DNA from 2 places in the Nonomuraea sp. NPDC049028 genome. Region 1 is predicted to be linked to the other one. Evidence: riboswitches for the same ligand, from Rfam matches in the RefSeq annotation. Region 1 holds a riboswitch; the other holds the start of a gene.

What was found. Region 1 has a riboswitch for cyclic di-AMP ahead of ACGFJ2_RS24665 (C40 family peptidase). Riboswitches for the same ligand answer to the same signal wherever they lie in the genome.
Region 2: linked by a shared signal. The riboswitch ahead of ACGFJ2_RS07025 (CHAP domain-containing protein) and the one ahead of ACGFJ2_RS24665 (C40 family peptidase) in region 1 are both predicted to bind cyclic di-AMP.

What each region holds. Positions count from the first base shown of each region.
Region 1 covers NZ_JBICTR010000006.1:275,476-281,879, forward strand. The annotation lists gene ACGFJ2_RS24645 (phosphotransferase family protein) at 1-481, opposite strand, end outside; gene ACGFJ2_RS24650 (NYN domain-containing protein) at 680-1,957, shown strand; gene ACGFJ2_RS24655 (C40 family peptidase) at 2,042-3,016, shown strand; gene ACGFJ2_RS24660 (hypothetical protein) at 3,285-3,419, shown strand; cyclic di-AMP (ydaO/yuaA leader) riboswitch at 3,896-4,054, shown strand; gene ACGFJ2_RS24665 (C40 family peptidase) at 4,128-4,643, shown strand; gene ACGFJ2_RS24670 (hypothetical protein) at 4,839-5,750, shown strand; gene ACGFJ2_RS24675 (M48 family metallopeptidase) at 5,762-6,404, shown strand, end outside.
Region 2 covers NZ_JBICTR010000002.1:149,021-155,424, forward strand. The annotation lists gene ACGFJ2_RS07005 (hypothetical protein) at 1-396, opposite strand, end outside; gene ACGFJ2_RS07010 (M56 family metallopeptidase) at 415-1,365, opposite strand; gene ACGFJ2_RS07015 (BlaI/MecI/CopY family transcriptional regulator) at 1,362-1,724, opposite strand; gene ACGFJ2_RS07020 (four-helix bundle copper-binding protein) at 1,945-2,352, shown strand; gene ACGFJ2_RS07025 (CHAP domain-containing protein) at 2,578-3,249, opposite strand; cyclic di-AMP (ydaO/yuaA leader) riboswitch at 3,262-3,408, opposite strand; gene ACGFJ2_RS07030 (C40 family peptidase) at 3,965-4,405, shown strand; cyclic di-AMP (ydaO/yuaA leader) riboswitch at 4,583-4,737, shown strand; gene ACGFJ2_RS07035 (CHAP domain-containing protein) at 4,752-5,483, shown strand; gene ACGFJ2_RS07040 (M56 family metallopeptidase) at 5,822-6,404, opposite strand, start outside.

The DNA of each region.
Region 1 (6,404 bases):
GCGCGGCCACGATCGCCACTGTCGCGTCCTGCAGCCGGCGCCGATCATGCGGCGCCGCGTCGAGCATCCAGCCCTCGAACGTGTACGGCAGGACGTCGGGCGGTACGTCACCATCCTCCCGTTCCATGATGAAAAAGGGAGTGCCCAGCGGGCCGGGGTCGGGCTCGAACCAGAGGGCCCTGGGTGCTGGAATTCCAGCTTTCTCCCTGGCCGAGCGCATGATCTCGAACTGGGCCCGCAGATCGTAGGAAGGGAAGACGGGCACCGCTTCCTGGGCGGGCGCCATCCTGGCCACGCACCGGACGCGCTCTCCGGGCCAGGACGCGGTGAAGAAGAGCGTTTCGCTGGACATGCCGTTTTCCATCGGCCTCGACAGCTCGGACACCGTCACCGGCCGGTCAACTCGCCCGCTGAGCCAGATTCCCAGCCGATCGTGCAGTTCCTCCAGGTCACGGGTGGAGGTGCGCATCTCGTCCGTCACGGTGGGCCTCCTGGATGAACACCGGGTGAACGCGGGTCCCGGCCCAGTCGTATACCCCTAGCAAGCGCTTGTCCATATCCGACCTGCCGTTACGGACAGGTACACGACAGCCGTACCCTTGTCTGAAAGGGCATGTCACGAAGGGACCGTGGGATGAGTTCAGCGGGTGAAGGTCTGTCTCGCCCGCTTCCCGAGCAGGTGAGACTCAACGTCGTCGATCTGGCGGCGCAGGTCCTCGGGTCCATGCCCGCTGCCACGATTCCGCCGCCGCTGCGCGGCATCGCCAAGTTCGACCCGCGCAAGCGCGCCAAACTGGGCAGCGCGCCCATCGCCGCCCAGCTGGAGAACGACAAAGAGTTCCGCGAGGTGGTCGCCGAGTCGGTGGCCGCCGGATGGCCCGAGCTCGTCGCCTCGCTGATCGAGGGCAACGTGCCACCCGCCGCCGACCCCGTGCTGGTGGCCGCCGCGGCCTATCTGACGCGGCCGGTCGGCTGGGCGGAGATGGTCGAGGCCGCTCGGGCCGATCTCGAGCAGTCGGCGGTCGCGGCCGAGGGGACCGAGCGCGAGGAGGTGGTGACCCGGCTGCGCGAGCAGCTCGCCGCCCAGAAGAGCGCCGCCAAGGACGAGTCCGACCGGCTGCGCGAGCAGCTCAGGGCGGCCCGCGCCGAGAACTCCGACCTGCGCCGCAAGCTCCACGAGGCCCGCGAGCGGAGCAAGGCGGCGGTGCGCCGCGCCGAGGAGATGGAGCACGCGGCCGACGACGCCAGGTCCGCCGCCACGGCCGCGGGCAGCGCGGGCGAGTCCGAGCTGCGCCGGCTCCGCGAGCGGCTGGCCGACGTGGAGAAGCAGCTCGAAGCCTCGCGCCGGGCCGCGCGTGAGGGCAGGAGCATCGAGGACGCCCGCGTCAGGGTGCTGCTCGACGCGCTCCAGGACGCCTCCGCCGGGCTGCGCAGGGAGCTGGCTCTGCCCACCATGATCAGCAGGCCCGCCGACTCGGTGGCCGCGCTCACGGGCGAGCGCCCCGGCGTCAGGGGCGTGCCCGCCCGCGCGCTGGCCGACGACGACCCGCAGCTGCTCGACCAGCTGCTCGCGCTGCCGCAGGTGCACCTGATCATCGATGGCTACAACGTGACCAAGACCGGCTACGGCACGCTGACCCTGGCCGATCAGCGCAACCGGCTGATGACCGGCCTCGGCGGGCTGGTCGCGCAGACCAGGGTCGAGGTGACCGTGGTCTTCGACGGCGCCGAGCTCAACGCGCCCGTCCAGGTGGTGGCGCCGCGCGGGGTGCGGGTGCTCTTCAGCGCACCCGGCGAGATCGCCGACGACCTGATCCGCCAGCTCGTCCGCGCCGAGCCGCCGGGCCGGGCCATGGCGGTGGTCTCCTCTGACCGTGAGGTGGCCGAGTCCGTCCGGCGTATGGGAGCCAGACCGGTTCCGTCGGCTCTGCTGCTGCGCAGGCTGGGCCGCGCGTAGATTACGAATCGGTTGTTAGGGTGAAAGCACACCCGCCACTTCTGTACCATTTCGCCCCAGATATATTCCCCTGGAGGCGACACTGTGAGGTTTGGCCGGGCGCCACTGGCCGCGGGACTCGCGATCGGGCTGCTGCTTTTCCCCACAAGCGAGGCACTGGCCGCGCCGAAGCCCACGATCAAACAGGCGAAAGCCAAGCTCAAGAAGCTGAACGATCAGGCCGACAAGGTCGTCGACCGCTACAACACGGCGACCGAGAAGTACAAGGCGGCCCAAGGCGAATACGGCAAGCTGAACGCCAGCTACAAACGCAAGCTTGAGACGGTCGCCACCCTGCGCGCCCAGGTCATCGACATGGCCGTCGATACCTACACGCGCGGCCCCGACGCCACTTCCTGGCCCACGATGATCGGCCAGCCGGATCCCACGGGCCTGCTGGGCGGCATGGCGCTCGCGGGGCAGCTGTCGGAGGAGAAGGTGGCGCGGCTGGCGGCCTTCGATCGCGAGAACCGCGGGCTCAAGGACGAACGCGACAAGGCCGAGGCGGCGCTGCAGGCGGCCGACAAGGAGCGCGACGGGGTCGAGAAGGAGCGCTCGGAGGTCCGCAAGCTGATCGCGAAGCAGAAGAAGCTGCTGGACAAGCTCGGCGCCTACAAGACCGGTGACCCCAACAGCACCGGCATCAAGTACACGGGCTCGGCCTCCGGCAACGCGGCGGCGGTGCTCAGGTTCGCTTACGCGCAGGTGGGCAAGCCGTACGTGTTCGGCGGCACGGGACCGAGCGGCTGGGACTGCTCGGGCCTCACGCAGGCGTCGTGGCGCGCTGGGGGCGTGTCGCTGCCCCGGACCACGTGGCAGCAGTGGGCCTGGGGGTCGTCCCGCAAGGTGGATCTGAAGGACCTGCAGCCCGGCGACCTGATCTTCAGCTCAGGGCTTGGGCATGTCAGCATTTATGCGGGCAACGGGCAGATCGTGCACGCCCCCCAGACCGGCGACGTGGTCAAGGTCGTCACTCTGTCCTCCTATGGCGGCACCCTGGTGGGAGCTATCCGTCCGTAGGTTGTTCCGGGTGAAGAACCACTGATTTCTGTACGGCAAGCACGGTGAGCCCCACCCGCCGTCCGTGGCTGGGCTCTGTCCAGGGACACGCTCCTCCGGTGGAGCGCGCTGGGCGCCGTGACGTGCGTCCTCTTGACCCGGTCCGTGGTTTCCGGTGGCCATGGACCGGATGGTCCGCCGATTAACGCTTGGCGGTCCACGTGGGCTTGCCGGCTTGCCGGCCAACGGACCTCGGCCCGGTGGTCAATGGACCTCGGCCGGGTGGTCAATGGACCTCGGCCGGGTGGTCAACGAACTCGGCCCGGTGGTCAACGAACTCGGCCCGGTGGTCAGCGGGCTCCGACCGGCTGTTCAACGGGCTCTGGCCGCTTATTCAACTGCACCCGACCGGCTGTTCAACTGATCCCGATTTGCTGGTCGCCGGACCTCGGCGCGCAGGCCGATGCCGCTGGCCGGGTCGCTGAACGCTGCTGGAACGCCTTCAGCGGGTGACGACGATCACTGATCCCGGCCCGTCGGCGACCCTGGCGACGGCCACATCCGCGCAGTCGCGACACGATCACGCGCCCTCTGGGCGTGTTGCTAGCGGGACCAGTGTGACAAGAGTGACAAAAGGGACCTGACAGATCACTGTGTCGTCAAGTGTGAGAAGGGTCACATTTGAATAACATAACCCGGCGCTCCAGCTGGGGTTGGGGACTTTACTGACACCTCTGAGTGATCCTGACAACCCCATGACGGCTTTGCCAGCTCGTTACTCAAGGGCGTAGCTTCTGGCGTCGCGGCGAACAAGCCATGGCGTCGCGACTCTCCATCGGGTCCCCGATGTGGACAGAAAAGAAATCCGTTAGGTCGCCGCCCTTCTACATGTCATTACGTGGCGGTGGCCTGCCGAGTCCGTGCAGCCAGGAGGCACGGAGCCGGGGACCCAGCGATCCCGCTCCCGGGATCAGGGGTGAATCGGCGCGTATTGCGCCGTAGGGCGACTTCCAGGCCCGAATCCGTCAGCTAACCCGGTAGGCGTTCGTGGAAGTCCCAAGGAGAAATCCTGTCTACCTCCCCCAGTAACCCCCGTCTGTCCCGCATTGCCCTGAGTGGCGCAGCGCTCACGATGACCGTGACGGCCGGAGGTTTGGTCCTCCCTGCCCCGACGGCGCAGGCGGCGACAACGCGTGATGCGGCCGAAGTTTCCGGGACCAATACAGCGGCGAAAGCCGTCAGGTCCGTGAAGAAGGTCGCGCAACAAACAGCGGTCGCTCGGCAAAAGGTGAAGGCCCGTACGGCCGTCGCCGTGGCCAAGGACCAGATCGGTGACCCGTACAGTTACGGGGCCACAGGACCTGGTTCCTTCGACTGCTCCGGTCTCGTCCAGTACGCCTGGAAGAAGGCCGGCGTCAAGATCCCGCGCGTGACGAACAGCCAGTTCGCCCGCATCAAGAAGAAGGTCTCCTGGAAGAATCTGAAGCCAGGTGACCTGATGTTCTTCTATGGGCTCGGCCATGTGGGCATGTATGTCGGCAACGGCAAGATGGTCCATTCGCCGAGGACGGGTTCGACGGTGCGCGTCGAGAAGCTCAGCGGATGGCGCAAGGCGTCGTTCGTGGGCGCGGTGCGTCCCGGCCTGTAAGTCCGGCCTGATCCGGCCTGCAAGACCGTCACGAAGGTCCCGTCCCAGCTGGGACGGGACCTTCGCGTGTTCCGGGCCCTTCCGCGACGACGAGCCGACGCTTTGCGCGACGACGTGCCGGGCCTCTGCGCGACGAGGAGCCGGGTCTCTCCGCGACGGCCGGTTCGCGGCGCGGGACGACTACGATCGGGGAACGTGTCCGTGCAGGTGAGCCGCCGAGTCTTGGGGGTGGGGGTGCTGCTCCTGGCCCTCGCCTCGGCCAGCGCCGCCCCGCACCGGTCTCCAGGGACGGACGGCCTCTCGGCAGCGGTTCGTGACCTGTCGACCGGTGGGCCTGATCAGTCGGCGACCGTCCACACCCCGGCGGCCGGTGATCGTGAGCTTCCGGCGGAGGCGCGGGGACTCTGGGGGGACGGCTCCGAGGTCGTACGAGGTGTGCGTTCGGTCGTCGTCGGTCAGCACGCGGCGCCCGAGTCGCTTCGTGATCTGGCGCGCCGGGCCGATGCCGCCGGGTCGCGGGTCTCCGCCGTGCTCGGCCGCCCCGTACGGCCCGTGGTGCTCGTGCCCGGCTCGGCGGCCGAGGCTGCTCGGGTGGCCGGGGTGGGGAGTGTCGACGGGCTGGCGGCGGTGGCCGATGGCGGGAGAGTGGTCGTGGTGCCCGAGAACTTCGCCCGGCTGACCCCCACCGGGCGGGACATCGTGCTCACGCACGAGCTCACTCACGTCGCGGCCGGGACGAAGCGGTTGCCGGTGTGGCTCTATGAGGGGTTCGCCGACTACGTGGGCTACCGGGACGCGGGGTTGCCGGTCCGGGTGGCCGCCGCTGAGTTGGCCGCCGAGGTGCGGGCCGGGCACTTGCCGGGCGAATTGCCAGGGCCTGCGGCATTCGCACCGTCCAGCCGGGAGCCTGCACGTCTGGCACGGGCGTACCAGGAGGCGTGGCTGGCGTGTCGCTTCATCGCCGAGCGGTTCGGTGAGGGGACTCTGGTGAGGCTCTACCGTGATGCCCAGACGGGTGGCATCGACCGGGGGCTCACCAGGCTCGGGCTCTCGGCAGGGACGCTGACGGCACGGTGGCGCGACTACGTGCGGGACCAGCTTGCGTAAGGGGAACGCGGATGGACGATCTGCAGGGCACCGACGACAGCATGCCGCCGCCTGACGACGACGCGGGCCCCGATCGGAACCCGGCACCACAGCCCGGCGAGGACGCCGCATCAAGCGACCCCGCCACGTCAGGCGGTACCGCCGCGCCACACGACCGCGCCGCACCAAGGGACCGCGCCGTGCCAGACGACCGTGCCACAGCGAGCGACCGTGCCGCGCCAGACGACCGTGCCGCGCCGAGCGACCGTGCCGTGTCAGGTGGCTGGGTCGCGGACGGTGGGGACGTCGCGTTCGGCCGGGCCGGTGCCGGTTGGGCGCTGGTCGTGCTCGGTGTGGTGATCCTGGCCGTGGTGGCGTTCACGACGCCCTGGCGGGTGATGCCCTCGGGCACCCCCACGGTGACGCCGGATCCGGCGCGCGACTTCAGTGCCGCCGAGATCGCCAGGGCCGCCGCCTTCGACGCGGCCACGAGCCTGCCCGGTTACCTCTCCCTCGGGCTGACCGTGCTGTTCGCGGGGTTGCTCGTGCTCACGCCGTTCGGTGCCAAGGTGCTGAGTAAGCTGCGCGGGCCGTGGTGGGTGCGGGTCGTGCTCGGGGTGGTGGTGCTGACCGCGATCGTCGAGGCGATCAGGTGGCCCCTGGGCATCTGGTACG
Region 2 (6,404 bases), on a different contig from region 1:
CCGGCGGCGGAGCGCCTCGCCGAGCATGAACACCGAGGCGATCGCCAGTACAGGCTGCACCGGAGCGAAGTAGGTGAGTGCGCCGCTCGTCCCGAGAGCGGTGACGACGAGCTTGTTGCATATGGGGCAGCCGACGGCGAAGGCAGAGAGCAACCCTCCGCTCAGCGTCTTCTTCTGCTGGCTCGGCGGGGGCTGAACCGGGGCGACATAGGTGGCGACGATCAGACCGCTCAGGATCGCGGTGACCAGCCACACCGGGTAGTTCCACCACAACACCGGCGTCATGCGGGAAAAGTACGAGGTGGGAATGATCCCGGTGGGAACGCCGACGATCACTGCGGTGACGCACCCGGCCACGAATCCAACGAGCCACTGTCTCCTGGTCCAGATACGCATCGCGAGAGGTCCTTTCGACTACCCGATGACCGGGCAGGAAATCAGAAAGGTGATCAAGGAGGGGACGATCAGCGCGAACCCCGGCGCCGCCAACAGCCCGCTGACACCGAGAATGCCAAGCACTCTGTCGCGCCCGCAGGCCGGCGTGACGGGGCTGAGCAGGCGCTTGACACGGGTGACGGTCGACTCGCCGCCGGCTCCCAAGGTGGCCGCGGGGGTGGATGCCCTGGCGACGGCTATCAGCGCCGACGCGATTACGCCGCGCGCATGCTTCCGTGCGGCGACGTCATCGGCCAGCAGTTCCACAAGGTGGGGCACCGCGGTTCCCGTCGCGGCGAACACGGGAAGTCCGGGAAATGCCTTGGCGGCGACCTGGGCGGCCGTGAGCAGGAGGTGATGACGGCCGGTCACATGGGCCCGTTCGTGGGCGAGCACCGCAGCCACCTGACGGTGATCAAGCGCCGCGAGTGCTCCACTGGTGATCACGATCACAGCGCGGCGGCCTGGGACGCAATAGGCAGCGGGCTCGTCGTGCTGGACGACGAGCGCGCCGAGCTCTTGCCGCTCGCGTCCGATCAGCCGGACAGCCTTCCGGTGCCTGATTCGGCAACGCCGTCCGGTCCAGAGCACGGTCAGGCTGGCCCAGCCGACCCTGATGGCGATGCCGCCGGCGACGGACAGGCCCGCCAGCGCGGCCAGCGGGCGGGCCGTGAACGGAGAAACATGACCCGACAGCATCTCACCACAGGTTATGATCAGCGCGGCGACCTCGTCCCCGATGGCGTGGGCGGGGAAGGCGAGCTGCAGCCCGGCCAAGGCTCCCGACGCGATCACCGATGCACAGCCGGCCAGCCACGCGGCGATCGACAGCCGGGGAGAGTCGCGAAGCCGTTGGCTGCGCATGATTAGTCGTGGCAGTCCCCATGCCGTGATCGCCGCATGCGCAACAAGGGCGCCCTCGACGATCACTGCTGGTCGCTTCGGTGAATGGCGGCATCGAGGGCAGCGTGCTCCTCAGGGGTGAGCCGCTCCAGGAAATGGACGAGCGTCATGGCCTGGTTGCCGCCCTTGGCCAGGGCCTCCTGCATGATCTGGGCGCTGTAAGCCTCGTGGCTCATCACGGGCTCGTACAGGTAGGCCCGGCCGGATGGGTGGCGGCGCAACAAGCCCTTCTTGTGGAGGTTGTCCATGACCGTCATCACCGTGGTGTAGGCAAGGACCCGGCGGCGCTGCAGCGCCTGAAGCACCTCACGAACAGACACAGGGCCGTCGCATGACCAGATGTGGCCCATGACAGCGGACTCCAGCTCACCAAGACCGCGCGCCATCCCGCCCCTCCTAATCCTATCCATCATAGTAGCGATGGTTGGCGACGGCGCGAAGACTGCTGCTCGGATGTGGCCCGTCTCCCTGCATTCATCTCCGTCCGGAGCGGTCGACTATCTACTGCTTCGTGTAGTGGGAGAGGTGTTACGTGCGCGGGGGGATGGGTAACGGAGGTCTGAGCCGCCGTCGCGGTGGCCGGTGCAGCGAAAGCGAGGACGAGAGATGACGTTGCAAGTCGGGGAGATGCTCTCCGCCTACCCCAAGGACCTTGGTGATGTCAACCAGGCGAAGCTTACGAAATGCATCGAAGAGTGTCTCCGGTGCGCTCAAACGTGTACGGCCTGCGCGGACGCCTGCCTGAGTGAGGACATGGTGGCCGAAATGGTCAAATGCATACGCAGCGATCTGGACTGCGCGGACATCTGCGAGACCACTGCGCGCGTGCTCTCGCGGCACACGGGCTATGACGCGAACATGACGCGTGTGGTCCTCGAAGCCTGCGCCCAGGCATGCAAGGCGTGCGGCGACGAGTGCGGGCGGCACACCAAGCACGCCCACTGTGGCATCTGTGCACAGGCCTGCCGTGACTGCGAACGCGCTTGCCGGGACCTGCTTGGGGTTCTCGGCTAGGCCTCGGCACGACCGGAAGTCGATCTCCTAGGACGACGTGCCCGGCATCACGGGGGCGAATGCCGAGTACGTCCGAACGGATGGCTGCGGTTGTCCCCTCCCGGGAGGACCAGCCAGCCGACTTTTCACTATATGACATAGTAGGATCGGCCGCTAATGCTGATGCGCGGATAACCGCATAGCAGCTCTCTTACAGCAATTGCCGAAGCGACGGCTTCCCTGATGTCAGGACTTGTACTGCGGATAGCCATAGCCGACGACGTCGGACTTGGGTCGCACCCGCTCCTCGACCTTCCCATTGCCGGTGTTGCCTTCGATCGCGGTGATGGTGCCGTCGCGGTTGTCCTTCTTCACCAGGCCCATGTGGTCGATGGAAGTAATGCTCTTGTCGCCGCCCCATGCGTAGTAAACGACGGCTCCGGGCTTGGCAAGGGTGCCCCAGCGTCCGTTGTTCTTGAACCACCGCGCCCATGTGACCGTATAGGCGTCCCATCCCATCGTCGGCCTAACGCCGGTCTGCTCACCGACCCAAGAGACGAACATGGCGCACCACGGAGCGTTGGCGTAGGCCTGAAGGCTTCCTCCGTCGCGGGCCAGAGTCTCCTGGGCCCTGGGGGAAGTCATGTACCAGCTGTGGAATCGGGTGCCGCCGCCGCTGGCGTTCTCCGTCGTCCCCACCTGCTGCTGGGCCAGCTTCAGCACGGCGTCCGCCGTGACCTGGCGCTGGGGCTGGGAGGAAGTCGCAGACCGCGAGACGCCAGTTTGGGTCTCGCTGGCGTGGTCGCTGGCGAAGGCGGGCGTACTGGTGATGAGTGCACTGGCCACGGCCGCTGCGGCGAGGGTGAGGCCGTGCTTACGGGCGGACCTGCCGTAGTTCGGCAAGAGGTGTTTGGACATGCGGGGAATGGCTCCTTGCTTCCATGCCGCCTACCGGGTTAGCTGACGGGTTCGGGCGTGGAAGTGCCCTACGGAGCCCCGTTGGGACGGGCGCACCGATTCACCCCAAGAAAGTGGATCCCCGGCTCCGCGAGAAAGCGGACTCGGCGGCCGCGGCTGCGATCTGCACACAACGCCGGTGCAGACGAGACGCGGTCTCGGCATTACAGGCCACCATCGGAACGCTGCGGCCTTGGGCCTGTAAAGGTATGCAAGCCAAATGGCCAGCGCAAGCGAAACCTTTGGAAGCCGACCCGAAGGCCCTGTGTGGCCTAGGGTTCAGCCATTAATCCTTTACCTTTACCACGGCGTGGTGCCGTGCCTGAGCGTGGGCCGCTGTGTCGCTGTTCGGGTTGTGCATAATGTCGCAGTGACTATGAACCGTAGTAGCGTGCTGCCCCGAGCGGTGTACCTCGTGGCCGGACTCGTGGTTGCAACGCTGATGGCGGGGATGTTAGCCCTCGTCGACTACGAGCGACCGGCGAAGCCGCCCCGGCGTCTTCGGGCTGGACCCGGGAAGCCGGGCAAAGCTCGCCGGCGCCTGAACCGCCTGTTGTGGCGGCCCTCGACCGTCTGCGGGAGCCACACCTGCTTGTGGTCGCGAATCGTCCGCTGCCTGAACAAATGATCGAGCGGGTTCGAGTACGCAAAAGTGTGAGCTCCATGGAGATCGTCGATGCGGCGGCGATACCGCTCGGCGGTAGGAGGGTGGGAACGGTGGGGGTGGAACCATCGACCTTCCGGGCCTACACGCCCAAGCCGACCGTGCGCGGCGGCGAAGAGCAAACTGGGCGCCCCGTATGTCTGGGGCGCCGAGGGACCTGACGCCTTCGACTGTTCCGGCCTGATCCAGTGGGCCTTTGGCAGGGCGGGTATTCGGCTGCCGCGGGTGACGCATCAGCAGTTCGCCAGTGGACCCCGGGTCCCGTTTTCCCAGATGCGATCGGGTGACCTGATCTTCTGGCGGCTGGACCCCACCAACCCGGGCTACATTTCCCATGCCGCGATCTACTGGGGCGACGGAAAGATGATCCAAGCCCCGCAGGCGGGGGACGTCGTCAAACTGGTGCCCGTCCACACGCGCAATCTCGCAGGCGTGGTGAGGGTGATTGAGTGATCACGCGTTGACCCGCTGCGGTGCTTGCCTTGCGTATAACAACGTGTAGCGCACGGTATTGGTCGGTCTGCGTTGGATAGATCTTTTATGCCAAAAATCTCATTTCGGTAACCAGTCACCCTTTCTACCTACTACAGTCCTTCGTACTTGCCGGTGACTTGCCTTCGCGGTGGAGGCGGCCGGCTGGTGCCGAGGCCCGCGCCGCGGGAACCGGGGAACCAGAGCCTGGAGCGATCCACGCATGGGGTGAATCCGCCACGGATGCGGCGGTAGGGCGTCATCTCCTGGCCCGAACCCGTCAGCTAACCCGGTAGGCCATTAGGAGAAAGGGTCAAACCCCGGACCTATGCCATCCATTGTGGACGGGCTGCTCGACGCTGCCCAGAAAAATCTCGGCTATCGCGAGAAAACCGACGGCTACAGCAAGTTCGGTAACTGGTACTACGCCAACGTGGACAACAGCGACCCCTACTTCAAGACCGCCCCATGGTGCGACATGTTCATTACCTGGGCCGCCAACCAGGCGGGCGTCGAGAAGTACGTGGGGGATTTCGCCTACACCGTCGACCACGCCAAGTGGTTCAAGGAGCAGGACGCCTGGAGTGACAAGCCGGAGCCCGGCGCCATCGTCTTTTACGACTGGAGCGGGTCACGCGATGTGGAGCGGATCGACCATGCGGGCATCGTCGAGAAGGTACAGGGAGACCAGATCTCCACGATCGAGGCCAACGTCGACAAGGTGTGGCTCAAGCGCAAGGACAGGGACCAGAGCAAGGTCGTCGGCTACGGCCTTCCCCGCAAGGTCAAGGAGAAGTTCGGGGAGGGTGAGACGTTCGTCCTGACGGGCGGCAACCCGCGGACGCCTCTGGTCCGGAAAGGGGTCGTGCAGGCGGCGGGGAAGGCGCAGGAGACCGATGTCGTCCTGCCGACGGCCTCCACGGAGAGCATCGCGGTGTCTGGGGTCGTGTTCGCGGGCGTGCTCTGCGTTGCCGTCGTGGTCAGGCAGGTGAGACGTCGAAGCTCTGCCAGAGGCAGGCAGCAGCGGTATGCCGGCCGTCACCGTTCGATCATGGCGTAGCGGTTCATGATCTCGCAGGGCGGAAGGCGACGGTGAAGTCCGGCCCGCCGTTCTTGGGCCCATAGACCGTGCCGTCCTCGGTGGCGGCTACCAGTCGCTGCGGGTCGGGTGTCCGCCAGCGCAGCAACCTGCCGAAGCAACTGGGCTGCGCCATGTTGGAGGACGGCTTGGTGGAGGTCAACGAGTTCGGGCAGAGCTCGGTGAAGGGAGTCTTCGCGGCCGGCGACATGGCCAGGCGGGCGTCCATGCCGTTCCCCGGCTGGCCAGGTGATCATCGCCGCCGGTCAGGGCGTCACCGCGGCCCTCGTGATCGATCAGGAGTTGCTGTACGCCTGAGCTCAGAGCAGCGAGAGCGTGTGGCAATGATGCGCGATCAGCGCGCTCACCCCCGGAAACACCGCCAGAGCCGCCGGTCCTGCGAGGAACAAGGTGACGGCCACCGTGCCCACCAGCCGCTCGCGGCGGTGGAGCGGCGCGGCCGGATTGAGCATGCGGCGCACCCTGCTCAACGCGTTCTCGCCTGCAGCGCCCAGCGCGAACGCGGGCACCCGCCCGGTGGCCAGACCGACCAGAGCCGCGGCGAGGTGCAGGCGCGGATGCTGTCCCGCGGCCACATCGTCGGCCCGCAACTCCACCAGGCGGGCCACCTCCGCTTTGGCCGTTGCGAACAGCGGGAGAGCAGGAAATGCCTTGGCCAGGCCTTCAGCCAGGGCAAGGAGAAGATGGTGGCGTCCCCGGAGATGGGCTCGCTCGTGCGCCAGCACCGCGGCCACATGCTCGGGCGGCAGAGCGTGGAGCGCCGCCGTGGTGATCACGGCCTTGTTCGCCCTGCCGGGCAGGCAGTACGCGAGCGGCTCGTCGTACTCCAGGACCACCGCGTCCAACTCGCCGTCACGCCGGCCCAGCAGGCTCAGCATCTCC